DNA from 2 places in the Bradyrhizobium sp. USDA 4369 genome. Region 2 is predicted to be linked to the other one. Evidence: predicted binding sites of a transcription regulator. Region 2 holds the regulator's gene; the other holds the start of a gene.
What was found. The regulator HrcA, encoded in region 2, represses chaperone genes, less so after heat shock. The targets are predictions, from matches to a motif close to GTTAGCACTCNCNNNNNGNGAGTGCTAAC.
Positions count from the first base shown of each region.

Region 1 (7,306 bases), 5.4 Mb from region 2:
TTTGGAATGAAACGCCGCCCAATTCCGGGCGGCGTTTTGATTTGTTCAGGTTTGTTGATCTGACGACAGGAGGGAGGGCGTCAGCAGCGCCCTGCGCGGCCCAGGCCTTGATGCTCGGACATGCCGTGCAGCTGCCGCAGTTCCTCAGCTAGCCGGCGCTCGACGAAGCGGCGCTCGTGGTCGGCGAGCCGGGTGGCCAGCAGCTTGCGATAGCGCCGCACATTGGCTTCACGGGAGAAGGCTTCGCGGGAGAAACGCAGGCGTGCGGCCGGCCTGACCCGGCCAGCGGCCCCGCCGGGCGCATGGTCCGGCGCGGCCCCGTCCGCCTGTACATCGACCCGGGGCACGACACGCATCGCGGCGCCGCCGCGCGGCCGCGGCGGCTGATCCTCGCGATCCAATTGCCGCAGCGCGCCGAGGACATCGGACAGGCGCAGCGGCCGCGCAATGCCGGGAATGTCGCGCAGCTGCGGCTGTGACTCGACTGCATACATGTCTGATGCCCAGGAGGACAGGATCAGCCGCTTCTCGGCCCGCGACAGTTTCGCGTCGTTGAGCAGATCGGCCGGGGATTCGTAGTGCGAGACCGGGTGGAAGGTCCCCCCGCCTGCGGTGGTGATCGAAACACTGCGCTCACTCATGTCGTGTCTCCTCCTAACGCTCCTTTCGCATGGACACTGCTGCCGAAGCGCGCGGGCACCACCGCCCGCGCGCCGCGTGACATCGGCCTCACGCCGCCTTCTGTTGCGCGATCTGCTCGACCGGCGCGGTGTTGATCGCGATCCGGCGCGGCTTCATCGCCTCGGGAATTTCCCGCACCAGTTCGATCCGCAACAGGCCGTTGTCGAACGACGCCTTCGTGACCTGCACATAGTCGGCGAGATTGAACTGCCGCTTGAAGGGACGCGACGAGATGCCCTGGTAGAGATATTCGCGGCCGTCCTTGTCGGCCTTGCGACCTTCGACCGTAAGCACATTATGCTCGGCCGTGATCGCCAATTCGTCCGGAGAGAAGCCGGCGAGCGCCAGCGAGATCTGATAGCGGTCGTCGCCGAGACGTTCGATGTTGTAAGGGGGATAATTGTCCTCGACCGCGCGCTGCGTCTCATCCAGCAGGTCGAACAGACGGTCGAAGCCGACGGTGGAGCGCCACAACGGGCTGAAATCGTAGGTCCTCATAGCCAAGTCCTCCAAAGAGCAAGATGGATACGAAGGAGCGCTGGCCGATGCAGGACCTCTGAGTACCAGACAAGCGGTCAGCGCCCAGATGACAGCCGGGCCCCGAAGGCACCCGGCACCGCCGAAGCGGCAGACAACGAATTAGAAGAACGGAAGCCGGTTTCAAGAGGCTGCCGCCAGATTTTTTGCCGCATCCGCGATGCGGTCGCTCGGCCGGTCAGGCCGCCACCGCCGACAGCCGTTGCAGCCGCATCGTGGCCTCGCGCAGTACGCTGACCAGCCGGTCGCGCTCGCGCGCATCGAGATCGCCGCGCGACAGCACCGTCTGGCAATGCGCGACCACGCGCTGCTCACTTTCGATGAGAAAACGAGTCAAACGCCGCGGATCGGCAATCGCCATGGCGGCGGCCGGATTGGGTGGCGGATGATCGTACTGCCAGGCATGCATGATCGCCCCTGCAAACACGCGAAAGCGCTGCGACCGAGCCCCGGGCGGCGCGACAGCGCCCCAATCACACCTCCCGTCGACCGTCGCTCCACCGAGGCCGCGGCAATTGTGGCCGGCCATGGACGGATTGCGGTCGTAGCTTGTGTGATAGCTGCGCGTTATGGCCGATCCACGGCCAGCCGCGGCAATCAGCTGCTTTCTTTTTGCGAAGCGCACCGAATACCGTGGCGGGCCGGGCCGGCCCGCCACGGTTGCTGGCGATCAGAAATCCATCGCCGGCGCGGCCGGGGTGGCCTCCGCCTTCTTCGGCTTGTCGGCAACCAGCGCCTCGGTGGTGATCAGCAGCGAGGCGACCGAAGCCGCATCCTGCAGCGCGGTGCGGACCACCTTGGCCGGGTCGATCACGCCGGCCTGTACCAGATCCTGGTACTCGCCGGTCGCGGCGTTGAAGCCCCAGCTGTAGGTGTCCTTCTCCAGGAGCTTGCCGACCACCAGCGAACCGTCCTCGCCGGCGTTCTGCACGATCTGCCGCACCGGCACCTGAATGGCGCGACGGATGATGTCGACGCCGGCCTTCTGGTCGGCATTGGCGGTCTTGACGCCGTCGAGCACCTTGGTGGCGCGCAGCAGCGCCACGCCGCCGCCGGGCAGGATGCCCTCCTCGACTGCCGCGCGCGTGGCATGCAGCGCATCGTCGACGCGGTCCTTGCGCTCCTTGACCTCGACCTCGGTGGCGCCGCCGACGCGGATGACAGCGACGCCGCCGGCGAGCTTGGCCAGCCGCTCCTGCAGCTTCTCGCGGTCGTAGTCAGAGGTGGTCTCCTCGATCTGCAGCCTGATCTGCTGCGTCCGCGCCTCGATGTCCTTCCGGGCGCCGGCACCGTCCACGATCGTGGTGTTCTCCTTGTCGATGACGACCTTCTTGGCGCGGCCGAGCATCGACAAGGTCACGTTCTCCAGCTTGATGCCGAGATCCTCGGAGATCGTGGTGCCGCCGGTGAGGATCGCGATGTCCTCCAGCATCGCCTTGCGGCGATCGCCGAAGCCCGGCGCCTTGACGGCGGCGATCTTGAGGCCGCCGCGCAGCTTGTTGACGACCAGGGTCGCCAGCGCCTCGCCCTCGACGTCCTCGGCGACGATCAACAGCGGCTTGCCGGACTGCACCACCGCTTCGAGCAGCGGCAGCATGGTCTGCAGGCCCGACAGCTTCTTCTCGTGGATCAGAATGTAGGGATCCTCGAGCTCGACTCGCATCTTCTCGGTGTTGGTGACGAAGTACGGCGAGACATAGCCGCGGTCGAACTGCATGCCCTCGACCACCTCGAGCTCGGTGTCCAGGCTCTTGGCCTCCTCGACCGTGATCACGCCCTCATTGCCGACCTTCTGCATGGCCTCGGCGAGGAAGCGGCCGATCTCGTTGTCGCCATTGGCCGAGATGGTGCCGACCTGGGCGATCTCGTCATTGCTGGTGATCTTCTTGGCGTGCGACTTAAGGTCGGCCACGATGGCGTCGACCGCGAGATCGATGCCGCGCTTGAGGTCCATCGGGTTCATGCCGGCGGCGACCGACTTGGTGCCTTCCTTGACGATGGCCTGGGCGAGCACGGTGGCGGTGGTGGTGCCGTCGCCGGCGAGATCGGCGGTCTTCGAAGCCACTTCGCGCACCATCTGCGCGCCCATGTTCTCGAACTTGTCCTCGAGCTCGATCTCCTTGGCGACCGTGACGCCGTCCTTGGTGATGCGCGGGGCGCCGAATGATTTCTCGATCACGACGTTGCGGCCCTTGGGACCCAGCGTGACCTTCACGGCATTGGCGAGGATGTCGACGCCGCGCAGCATGCGGTCGCGCGCGTCGGTGGAAAACTTCACGTCCTTGGCAGCCATGTTCGTCGTCTCCTTATCTACCGATGACTGTCAGTTGAGGGGATCAAGCAGCCTTCTTGGCCGCGACGGGGGCATCGATGATGCCGAGCAGGTCGCTCTCCTTCATGATCAGGAGATCCTTGCCGTCGATCTTGACCTCGGTGCCGGACCATTTGCCGAACAGCACGCGGTCACCCGGCTTGACGTCGAGCGGCACGAGCTGGCCCTGCTCATTCCGCGCGCCAGGGCCCGCGGCGACGATCTCGCCCTCCTGCGGCTTCTCCTTGGCGGTGTCGGGAATGATGATGCCGCCCTTGGTCTTCTCTTCGGCATCGATGCGGCGCACGAGCACACGGTCGTGCAATGGACGGAAATGCATGCACATCCTCCTTCACAAGATCAGCGATGTCATAGGACCCGGGTCCCATGAGGCCCCCGGGCGAACAACGACCTAGGAAAGCCGAACTTTTCGTTCAAGAGGGTCACGGAAAATTTTTGGCACTCGGCGGGAACGATTGCCAGGACGGCTCTTGACCCCACCGGCTGTCCTGACCAGTTTCACCGTCGCCAAATCCGTCCAGATTCCGTCGAGGAAAAAACGATGCAGATTCTGCGTTGTGTCCGGCCTTTGGTTCTGCTGCCGGCGATCGTGCTCTCCCTCCTGGCTGCCCCTGCCTTCGCCCAGATCCCGGACCTCAAGCTCGGCCGCGTGCCGACCTTGGCGCCACTGGTCAAGGAGGTCACCCCGGCCGTCGTCAACATCTCGGTCGAAGGCAAGGTCCGGCAGGACAATCCGCTGTACCAGGACCCGCTGTTTCGCGAGTTCTTCGATGTCCCCAAGCAGGTCGAGAAGCAGATCAGCGCTACCGGCTCAGGCGTCATCGTCGATGCGCAGCGCGGCTACGTCATGACGGCCAATCACGTCGTCGAGCATGTCAGCACCGCGCAGATCCGGACCAAGGACGGCCGCAAATTTTCCGCCCGCCTGGTCGGGCGCGATCCCGCCACCGACATCGCGGTGCTGCAGATCAAGGATCCCACCGAACTCAAGGCGATCGTGATGGGCGACAGCGACGCGCTCGAGGTCGGCGACTTCGTGATCGCGGTCGGCAACCCGTTCGGCCTCGGACAGACCGTCACCTCCGGCCTCGTCAGCGCGCTCGGGCGCACCGGCCTCGGCAAGCAGGGCTATGAGGATTTCATCCAGACCGACGCCGCGATCAATCCCGGCAATTCCGGCGGGGCGCTGATCAACCTCCGCGGCGAGTTGGTCGGCATCAACACCGCGATCATCTCGCCGGGCGGCGGCAATGTCGGCATCGGCTTTGCCGTGCCGATCAACATGGCGCGACGGGTAATGGAGCAACTGGTCGCCAACGGCCGCGTCGACCGCGGACGCATCGGCGTCACCCTGCTCGACCTGGATTCGCCGGCCGATGGCCGCGTCCAGGGCGCCCGCGTCGCCGATGTGACGGTCGGCTCACCGGCCGAACGTGCGGGACTACGCAAGGGCGACATCATCGTGAAGGCGAACGACATGCCGGTGCGCAGCGCGACGCAGGTTCGCAACCTCATTGGGCTGACGCCGGTCGGCCAACGCGTCCGCCTCGTGTTCGAGCGCGACCGCGCGCTCGGCAATGCGACGGTCGAGGTCGCGCCGGTCACCGAAGAACGCGCCCGCGCGCGAAGCTCGGGCTGAGCACGATCAACCTTCAGTCCACAATGGGGAGCGCCCACGACGTGTAGTAATTTTTTACCGCTCATCAAGCATGGAACGAGACGCCGATACCTCTCTAAAGGCCTGTTAAGCGCCTTGCCCTTAGTGAGCGCGAGGGCGGAGGTAATGACATGCGGGGTGACGGTCTGTCTTTCAGTTTGCCACGCTGGCGCGTGACGCGCTGGCTGGCAGACCCGGGATATCAGGTATCTCCCGACAATCGCCTCGCTCTGATCGGCGAGCTCTATGGCTGCTGGTCGGTGTTCGCCGGTGGCGCCATCAACACCGTTGCCGTCGCGGCAGCGCTCGCGCTACGCACACCGACTGCCCTCTTCATCAGCTGGTTCGCCCTGGAGCTCGTGATCTGCCTGTCGCGGCTGATCGTGATGATGATCGCCTATCGCAGATCACGTAACAAGCTCACGACACCGACCGATGTCCACATCCTGCTCTCGGTGGCCTGGAGCGCCAGCGTCGGTTTCGGTGTCGGCATCAGCCTGGCCTCGGGCGACTGGGTCGCGGCTTCACTCGCCTGCATTTCGTCAGCGGCCATGGTCGGCGGCATCTGCTTTCGCAATTTCAGTGCGCCACGCCTCGTGGGCACGATGATCCTGTGCAGCATCGGCCCGGTGCTCCCGGGTGTCGCGATATCCCATGAACCGCTGCTGTTCGTGATGTATCTGCAGATGCCGGTGTACTTCGTGGCGATGACCGGCGCGGCATTCCGCCTGAACAAGATGCTCGTCGCGGTCATGCGCGCCAAGACCGAGAGCGATGAGCGGGCGCGGCGCGATCCGCTCACGGGCCTGTCCAACCGTGCCGGCCTGATCGAGGCCTTGCAACGAAAGCTCGCGGGCAAGGCCGATGCGGACCAGCGCTTCGCCTTGCTCTATCTCGATCTCGACGGCTTCAAGCCGGTGAACGACACCTTTGGCCATGCGGCGGGCGACGAACTGCTGAAGATCGTCGGCCGGACGCTGCGGCAGGTCGTGTCTCCGGCCGACCTGATTGCGCGGATCGGTGGCGACGAGTTCGTCGTGCTGGTCAGCGATCCGTCGATCGACCACGCTTTGGCGCTCGGCGAACGCATCATCGAGATGATCACTGCGCCGGTGGTGCTGCCGGGCGGCGCGCGCGTGCATATCGGCATGAGCATCGGCATTGCGGCGGCGCCCGAGCACGGCAGCGATGCCGAGGCTCTGCTGTTTGCCGCCGACGCCGCACTCTATGACGCCAAGTCGAGCGGAAAATCGTGCTGGAGATTGGCCTCGGTTGAGGCCAATCTCGCAGCCTTGCGCAAATATGCCGGCATCGATCAGGTCGCGGCCGAGAAGCTGACCGCGGCCTGAGGTGTTCGCGCCCGCCTGCTAGCGCGGCATCTCCGCGAGCGCGGCGAGGATGCGGGCCCAGGAGCGGATGCCCTTGTGATAGCTCTTGAGGTCGTACTTCTCGTTCGGCGAATGGATGTTGTCGTCGTCGAGACCAAATCCGACCAGCAGCGAATCGAGGCCGAGCGTCTTCTTGAAGTCGGTGACGATCGGGATCGAGGCGCCCGAGCCCATCAGGATGGTCTCCTTGCCCCACTCGTCGGTCAGCGCCTGCTTCGCAGCCGCCAGCGGCTTCATGGTCCAATCGAGCGCGATCGCAGCTCCAGCCGAATGATCGCCGAATTCCACGGAGCAGTCGCCGGGAATGCGCGCTGACACGTAGTCGCGGAATGCCTTGCGGATCTTCAGCGGATCCTGGCCCTCGACGAGACGGAACGAGACCTTGGCGTGCGCCAGCGACGGGATCACGGTCTTGGAGCCTTCGCCGATATAGCCGCCCCAGATGCCGTTGATGTCGCAGGTCGGTCGCGAGGAGATCTGCTCGATCAGCAGGCGATCCTTTTCGCCAGCGGGGATCGAGAGACCCACAGGCTTGAGGAAGCTCTCCGGCGTCAGGTTCAGCTTCTTCCACTGCTCCAGGACCTCCGGCGGAACGTCCTTCACGCCGTCATAGAAGCCGGGGATCGTGATCCTGCCATTCTCATCGAACAGGCCGCCGAGCACCTCGGTCAGGACGCGGATCGGGTTGCGCGCGCCGCCACCGAACACGCC
Region 1 is NZ_JBSRYH010000001.1:7,709,233-7,716,538, forward strand. It holds gene ACVIJ6_RS35035 (hypothetical protein) at 81-641, opposite strand; gene ACVIJ6_RS35040 (Hsp20 family protein) at 730-1,179, opposite strand; gene ACVIJ6_RS35045 (hypothetical protein) at 1,397-1,579, opposite strand; gene groL (chaperonin GroEL) at 1,889-3,511, opposite strand; gene groES (co-chaperone GroES) at 3,555-3,869, opposite strand; gene ACVIJ6_RS35060 (trypsin-like peptidase domain-containing protein) at 4,092-5,189, shown strand; gene ACVIJ6_RS35065 (diguanylate cyclase) at 5,339-6,556, shown strand; gene ACVIJ6_RS35070 (M20/M25/M40 family metallo-hydrolase) at 6,575-7,306, opposite strand, start outside.
Region 1: a site for HrcA is predicted at 3,985-4,013, ahead of groES (co-chaperone GroES). Genes of this name have one in related genera too.

Region 2 (7,306 bases):
GTGTCCTCGCACAAGATGACCTCGACACCGGCCAGCGTCTCCAGCGCCCGGAGCGTGATGTCGGCGAGATTGCCGATCGGCGTCGCCACGAGATAAAGTCCCGGTCGCGCCTTCGGGGCTGTCACGCGGTGTCCGGCCACCACATAGCCCTGCGTGGTGGCAGATATGGTGGAAGAATTGCCGGGGTTCGGCGACATGTTCGAGGTTGTGTGCGCGCCCATCGGGGTAATTTAAATGGCCCGGCCGGGGAAAGCCACCGCGGAACGGGCGTCCGGCCGATCGACCTTCCGATCCAGACGGGGGTGTCCCGTTCATCGGAGCTTCAAGTTCGGAACGGCAAGTTCGGAACGGTCAAGGAAGCGGCAGCGTGCGAGCGGGGGATATGCCGTGCAAAACGTCGAATTGATCGGCTCTGTGGCCCTGACAGCCTTTTGTTTTGCTTAACTATTCATCGACAATATGAATGAATCAGTGCGACCCGAGGGGCGTGCGATAAAGGAACTTCTGGCCGTCTCGGCCGAACGAAGAGATGCCATGGTGGGCCCGCGTCATCCCAAGTCTCACGGTCCCAGGTCTTTCGGCCTCAAGTCTCACGGCCCGGGCGCGCATGGTGTCGCCCGGCGTACGGCGCTGGGGCTGATCCTTGGCGCGCCGCTGTTGTCGGCCTGCTCTGGCGTGCAGCAGGGCATGAGCATCCCTAACCCGTTCGAGCAACCGACCGGCCCCTCCGGGCCACCGCTGCAACCGGCGGTAGCCGGCAACGGCCAGGTCAAGGTCGGGCTGCTGCTGCCCTTGTCGGCTTCGGGCAATGCGGGCATTGCGGCGCAGTCGATGAAGAACGCCGCCGAGATGGCGCTCGCCGAGTTCCAGAACCCCAATATCCAGCTGTTGATCAAGGATGACGCCGGCAGTCCGCAAGGTGCGCAACAAGGCGCGCAACAGGCCTGCGATGAGGGCGCCGAGATCATTCTCGGGCCGCTGTTCGCCGGCTCGGTGCCGTCGACCGCCCAGGTCGCACGTACGCGCAACATCTCGGTGATCGCCTTTTCCACCGATTCGAGCGTCGCCGGCCGCGGCGTGTATTTGCTGAGCTTCCTGCCGGAGTCCGATGCGATCCGGATCGTCGATTATTCGGCGAGTGTCGGTAAGCGCTCCTTCGCGGCGCTGCTGCCCGACAACGCCTATGGCACGGTGGTCGAAGGCGCGTTCAAGACGGCGGTCAGCCGGCGCGGCGGCCGGATCGTGGCCTTCGAGAAATATAGCGGCGATCGCAACACGGCGGCGCGCACCGTGGCGCAGTCGCTCGGCGGGGCCGACGCGCTGTTGCTCGCCGATGACGGCGATTCGGTGGTTGCGACGGCGGATGCGCTGACGGCGGCGGGCGCCAATCTGCGCAACATCCAGCTGCTCGGCACCGGGCTGTGGGACAATCCGCGGGTCTACAACAGCGCCAGCCTCCAGGGTGGCCTTTACGCGGCGCCCGATCCCGCAGGTTTCCGCGCGTTTGCCGGCCGCTACCGCACACGGTTCGGCGGCGATCCCGTGCGCACGGCGACGCTGGCTTATGATGCGGTCGCCCTGGTGGCGGCGCTGGCGCGGACGCAAGGCGCGCAGCGTTTCGCGCCGGACGTGCTGACCAACGCGTCCGGCTTTGCCGGCATCGACGGCTTGTTTCGTTTCCGCAGCGACGGCACCAATGAGCGCGGGCTCGCGGTGATGCGAGTCGGCTCAGGGGGCGGGCAGGCTGTCGCCGGTGCGCCCAAGAGCTTTAACGCCACATAGCTTCAACGCCACACAAAAGCGCGCAGCGTCAGGCGGCGAGATCGGCCACGACGGCGTCGAGCACCGGAAAGCCGTCCTGCGTCACCCGCAGGCGACCGTCTCCATCGACGATGATCGCGCCCTCCTCGCGCAGCAGCGCGATGCGGCGCGGATCAAGCTGCCGTCCCGAGATCGCGGCATAGCGCTGGGGGTCGATGCCCTCGGCGAGCCGCAGCCCCATCAGCAGGAATTCGTCGGCGCGCTCCTCGCGGTTGAGCTCATCGTCGGTCATCACGCCATGACCGTTGGATTCGACCCGCATCAGCCAGGCTTCCGGCCGCTTGTCGGTCGCGATGGCGTGCCTGATGCCGTCGATGTCGAGCCGGCCATGGGCGCCGGGACCGATGCCGGCATATTCCTGGCCGCGCCAATAGACGAGATTGTGCCGGCACTCCGCGCCCGGCCGTGCATGATTGGAGATCTCATAGGCCGGCAGGCCGTGACGCGCACAGACCTCCTGCGTCACATCGTACAGCGTGCGCGCCAGACCCTCGTCCGGTGTCTTCAGCTTGCCGGCGGCGTGCAGGCCGAAGAACGGCGTGCCCTCCTCGATCGTCAGCTGATACAGCGACAGATGCTCGGCCGCCTCGCCGATGGCGCGGGTCAATTCCTCGGTCCACATCGCCGGCGTCTGGTCAGGCCGGGCATAGATCAGGTCGAACGAATAGCGCGCGAAGGCCTGCCGCGCGATGGCCACCGCTTTCATGGCTTCCTCGGCGGTGTGCAGGCGGCCCAGCATTTTCAGCGAGGCGTCGTCCATGGCCTGGACGCCGAGTGACACGCGGTTGACGCCGGCGGTGCGATAGCCAGCGAACCGGGTCGCCTCGACGCTGGTCGGATTGGCCTCCAGCGTCACCTCGACATCGCCTGCAACATGCCAGTGCCGGCCGATGGCATCGAGAATGGCGCCGACGGTCTGCGGCTGCATCAGCGACGGCGTGCCGCCGCCGAGAAAGATCGAGGAGACGGTGCGCGCGCCGGTGCGCGCGGCGGTGGTCTCGATTTCCCTGGCGAAGGCGCGGGCGAAGCGGTCCTGGTCGATGGCTGTGTGGCGGACGTGGCTGTTGAAGTCGCAATACGGACATTTCGACAGGCAGAACGGCCAGTGCACATAGACGCCGAACGCTTCGCTGTCAGCGCTGGTCAAGGCAGATCTCCGCAAGCTTCACGAAAGCACGGGCCCGATGCGACAGGCCGAGGCCGAGCGGCGGCAGGCCGTGCTTCTCGACGCTCGTCATCTCGCCGAAGGTGCGATCATGTCCCTCGGGCAGAAACATCGGGTCGTAGCCGAAGCCGGCGGAGCCGCGCGGCGGCCACACCAAGGTGCCGTCGACGCGCGCCTCGACCTCCTCGATATGCCCGTCCGGCCAGGCCACGCACAGCGCCGAGACGAAATGCGCGCCGCGTTTGTCCGGTCCGGTCGCACCGCGCTCCTGGAGCAGACGCTCGATCCGGGTCATCGCGGCCGTGAAATCCTTGTCCGGCCCGGCCCAGCGGGCCGAGTAGATGCCCGGCGCGCCGTCCAGTGCATGGACGACGATGCCGGAATCATCGGCAAAGGCCGGCAGCTGCGCGGCCTCCGCGGCGGCCACGGCCTTGATGCGTGCATTTGCCTGGAATGTCTCGCCGGTCTCGTCCGGCTCGCCGAGACCGAGTTCGCCGGCTGATACGGCCTCGACGCCATGGGGGGCCAGCAGCTCGCGCATCTCGGCCAGCTTGCCGGGATTGTGGGTCGCGATAACGATGCGACCGCTGAGCTTGCGATGGCTGCTGCTCACGCGACTGCCATCTTCTGCAGATCGACCAGCCGGGCCACGCCCTTGCGCGCCAGCGCCATCAGCGCCAGGAACTCGGCCTCGGTGAATGGGGTCTTCTCCGCCGTGCCCTGCACCTCGATGATGCGGCCATCGCCGGTCATGACGAAATTGGCGTCGGTCTCGGCCTCGGAATCCTCGGCATAGTCAAGGTCGAGCACTGGCGTGCCGTTGTAGATGCCGCAGGAGATCGCGGCGACATTGGCGCGCAAGACCTCGGTCTTCAGCATGTTGCGGGTCTTCATCCATTTGATGCAGTCGGCGAGCGCGACCCAGGCCCCGGTGATCGACGCCGTGCGGGTGCCGCCATCGGCCTGCAGCACGTCGCAATCGACCGTGATTTGGCGCTCGCCGAGCGCCTCCAGGTCGATCGCTGTGCGCAGCGAGCGGCCGATCAGGCGCTGGATCTCGACCGTGCGGCCGGTCTGCTTGCCAGCGGAGGCCTCCCGCCGGGTCCGTTCCAGGGTGGCGCGCGGCAGCATGCCATATTCGGCCGTGATCCAGCCGCGGCCCTGGCCCTTGAGCCATGGCGGCAGCCGATCCTCCAGTGTGGCGGTGACCAGCACATGAGTGTCGCCGAACTTCACCAGGCAGGAGCCCTCGGCGTATTTGACGACGCCCCGCTCCAGGCTCACGGGTCGCAATTCATCCGGTGCACGGCGGCTCGGCCGCATGATTCTCTCCGTGGCAGGGCAAAGACGGGTGTTAAACGGCCTTGTAGGAGCCGGGGCCGGCAGCGGCAAGGGCTTATCAGGGTGGATCGCGCCAGGGGGCCCCTGCGCAAAGGAGGCCCCTGCTCAAGACCAGCTTGCCACCGAGCCGCCGCATGGACACATTATAGGCAACTGGGGAGGAGAGTCTCTGGTGGCCCACCACGATCCGATCAACCTGATGACACCGCCGGCGGGGCTCGCGCAGCTCAATGAGCGCTCGCGCGAGATTTTTCGCCAGATCGTCGAAAGCTATCTGGCGACCGGCGAGCCGGTCGGCTCGCGCAATATCTCGCGTCTGATCGCGGTTCCGCTGTCGCCTGCGTCGGTGCGCAACGTCATGGCCGATCTGGAACAGCTCGGCCTGATCTATGCGCCGCATACCTCCGCCGGCCGTTTGCCGACCGAGGCGGGGCTCCGCTTCTTCGTCGACGCCCTGATGCAGGTCGGTGACATGACCGAGGCGGAGCGGCAATCGATCCAGAGTCAGCTCGCGTCCGTCGGACGGGCGCAGTCGGTGGAAGCTGCCCTCGACGAGGCGCTGACGCGGCTTTCCGGCCTGACCCGTGCCGCTGCCGTGGTTCTGACGGCGAAATCCAACACCCGGCTCAAGCATATCGAGTTCGTGCGGCTGGAGCCGGAGCGGGCGCTGGTGGTGCTGGTCGGCGAGGACGGCCAAGTCGAAAATCGTGTGCTGGCGCTGCCACCCGGCGTGCCATCCTCGGCGCTCACCGAGGCCTCAAACTTCCTCAATGCCCGGATCAGGGGACGCACCCTGGCGGAAGCGCGGCTCGAGCTGGAGACCGCGCTGGCGCAAGATCGCGCCGAGCTCGATCAGCTGACCCAGAAGGTGATTGCGGCCGGTGTCGCGAGCTGGTCGGGCGGCAACAGCGAAGATCGCCAGCTGATCGTGCGCGGCCACGCCAATCTGCTCGAGGATCTGCACGCGCTCGAAGATCTCGAACGGGTCAGGCGGCTGTTCGACGATCTCGAGACCAAGCGCGGCGTCGTCGACCTCTTGGGGCGCGCCGAGAATGCCGACGGCGTCCGCATCTTCATCGGCTCGGAGAACAAGCTGTTTTCGCTGTCGGGCTCATCGACGATCGTGTCGCCTTATTCCGACGCCACCGGCCGCATTGTCGGCGTGCTCGGCGTGATCGGTCCGACCCGGCTGAACTATGCCCGCGTGATACCGACGGTCGATTATGCGGCGCGCCTGGTCAGCCGGCTGCTCGGTGGCTGATGCGCGATCGGTCCGGTTAACCCTGCGATCGCGCGGAGCCGCGAGCCCGCGCTTGATTTTCGCTGACTAAAGCACGATATCCCGCCCGACATCCAGAAAACCCGTTCAGCCGAACTTGCGAGAAGTCTGTCCATGACCGATCCCGACCTGCATAAAAACGATCCGGAAAACCCGGCGCAGGCCAGCGAACCCGTCGTCTCCAAACCCTATATCATGCCCGACGACCCCGAGACCGGCTCAGCAGAGGCACTGGCAAAGGAAGCCGCCGACGCGCGCGACAAGATGTTGCGCACGCTGGCGGAGATGGAGAATCTGCGCAAGCGCACGGCCCGTGAGGTTGCCGATGCCCGCATCTACGGCATCACCGGCTTCGCGCGCGACGTGCTCGATATCGCCGACAATCTGCAGCGTGCGCTCGATGCCGTGCCGGCCGAGACGCGGGCCAATGCCGATCCCGGCCTCAAGGCGCTGATCGAAGGCGTCGAGCTGACCGAGCGCTCGCTGCTCAACACGCTGGAGAAGAACGGCGTCAAGAAATTCGATCCGACCGGACAGAAGTTCGACCCGAACTTCCAGCAGGCGATGTACGAGGTCCCCGATGCCTCGGTGCCGTCGGGCACGGTGGTGCAGGTCGTACAGGCCGGGTTCATGATCGGCGAGCGCGTGCTGCGTCCGGCGCTGGTCGGCGTGTCCAAGGGCGGCGCGAAGCCGGCGCCCGCTGCGAACAGCGATCAGCCCAACAACGCGGCCTGACGGCGGCGCCCAAGTCCAAGCGAATCAGAAAGCCACGGGCTGTGAGCTCGTGGCTTTCTCTTTTTTAAGCCGTGGCGCTGGTTTTTCGCTGTGGCGCGTCGCGCCGGACTATGCCGCGATATCCTCGGATCTGATCCGCTTGACGCCGGCCGCCGCCATGTCGGTCCATGCCTTGGCCAGCGAGCCCTGGGTGTCGATGCCGCGGCAGGCGTCCTCGACCACATAGGTTTCCAGTCCTGCCTTGCGGGCATCGAGCGCGGTCCAGGCGACGCAGAAATCGGTCGCCAGTCCGGCAACGAAGACGCGGGCGATGCCACGCGCCTGCAGATAGGCAGCGAGACCCGTGGTGGTCCTGCCATCGGCCTCGGTGAAAGCCGAATAGCTGTCGACCTCATTGTGAAAGCCCTTGCGGATGATGAGCTCGGCCTGTGGAATCACGAGATCCTTGGACAGCGCCGCTCCCTCGGTGCCTTGCACGCAATGGTCCGGCCACAGCACCTGCTTGCCATAAGCGAGGTCGACCAGTTCGAACGGCTTCTTTCCGGCGTGGCTGGAGGCGAATGAGACGTGCGCCGGCGTGTGCCAGTCCTGCGTCAGAACCACATTGCTGAAGGCCTTCGCGATCCGGTTGATGATCGGAACAACCTGCTCGCCGTCCTTTACGGCGAGGCTGCCGCCGGGCAGGAAACAATTCTGCACATCGATCACGAGCAGTGCCGATGTCTCGTCCGGCTTGATTGATGCCGCGGCCCAGCCGCGGGCGGGAAGCGCTGACATCAGCGCCGTGGCACCGAGACCGGCCAAAATCCCTCGTCTGTCCATATGACCTCCCTCCCCTGATTGAGCTGATGCCACCGCCGTCCTCTTCGACCGCGCGAAACGCGCAATGGCAAATCAGGCGCAAGCATCGGCGCTTGGTGCGCCGGCTCGAGGTTACCTCAGATTGCGGGCAGAGCTGGCAACAA
Region 2 is NZ_JBSRYH010000001.1:2,343,911-2,351,216, reverse strand. It holds gene rsmI (16S rRNA (cytidine(1402)-2'-O)-methyltransferase) at 1-221, opposite strand, end outside; gene ACVIJ6_RS10665 (penicillin-binding protein activator) at 535-1,782, shown strand; gene hemW (radical SAM family heme chaperone HemW) at 1,811-2,968, opposite strand; gene rdgB (RdgB/HAM1 family non-canonical purine NTP pyrophosphatase) at 2,955-3,599, opposite strand; gene rph (ribonuclease PH) at 3,596-4,309, opposite strand; gene hrcA (heat-inducible transcriptional repressor HrcA) at 4,500-5,588, shown strand; gene grpE (nucleotide exchange factor GrpE) at 5,721-6,341, shown strand; gene pncA (bifunctional nicotinamidase/pyrazinamidase) at 6,450-7,163, opposite strand.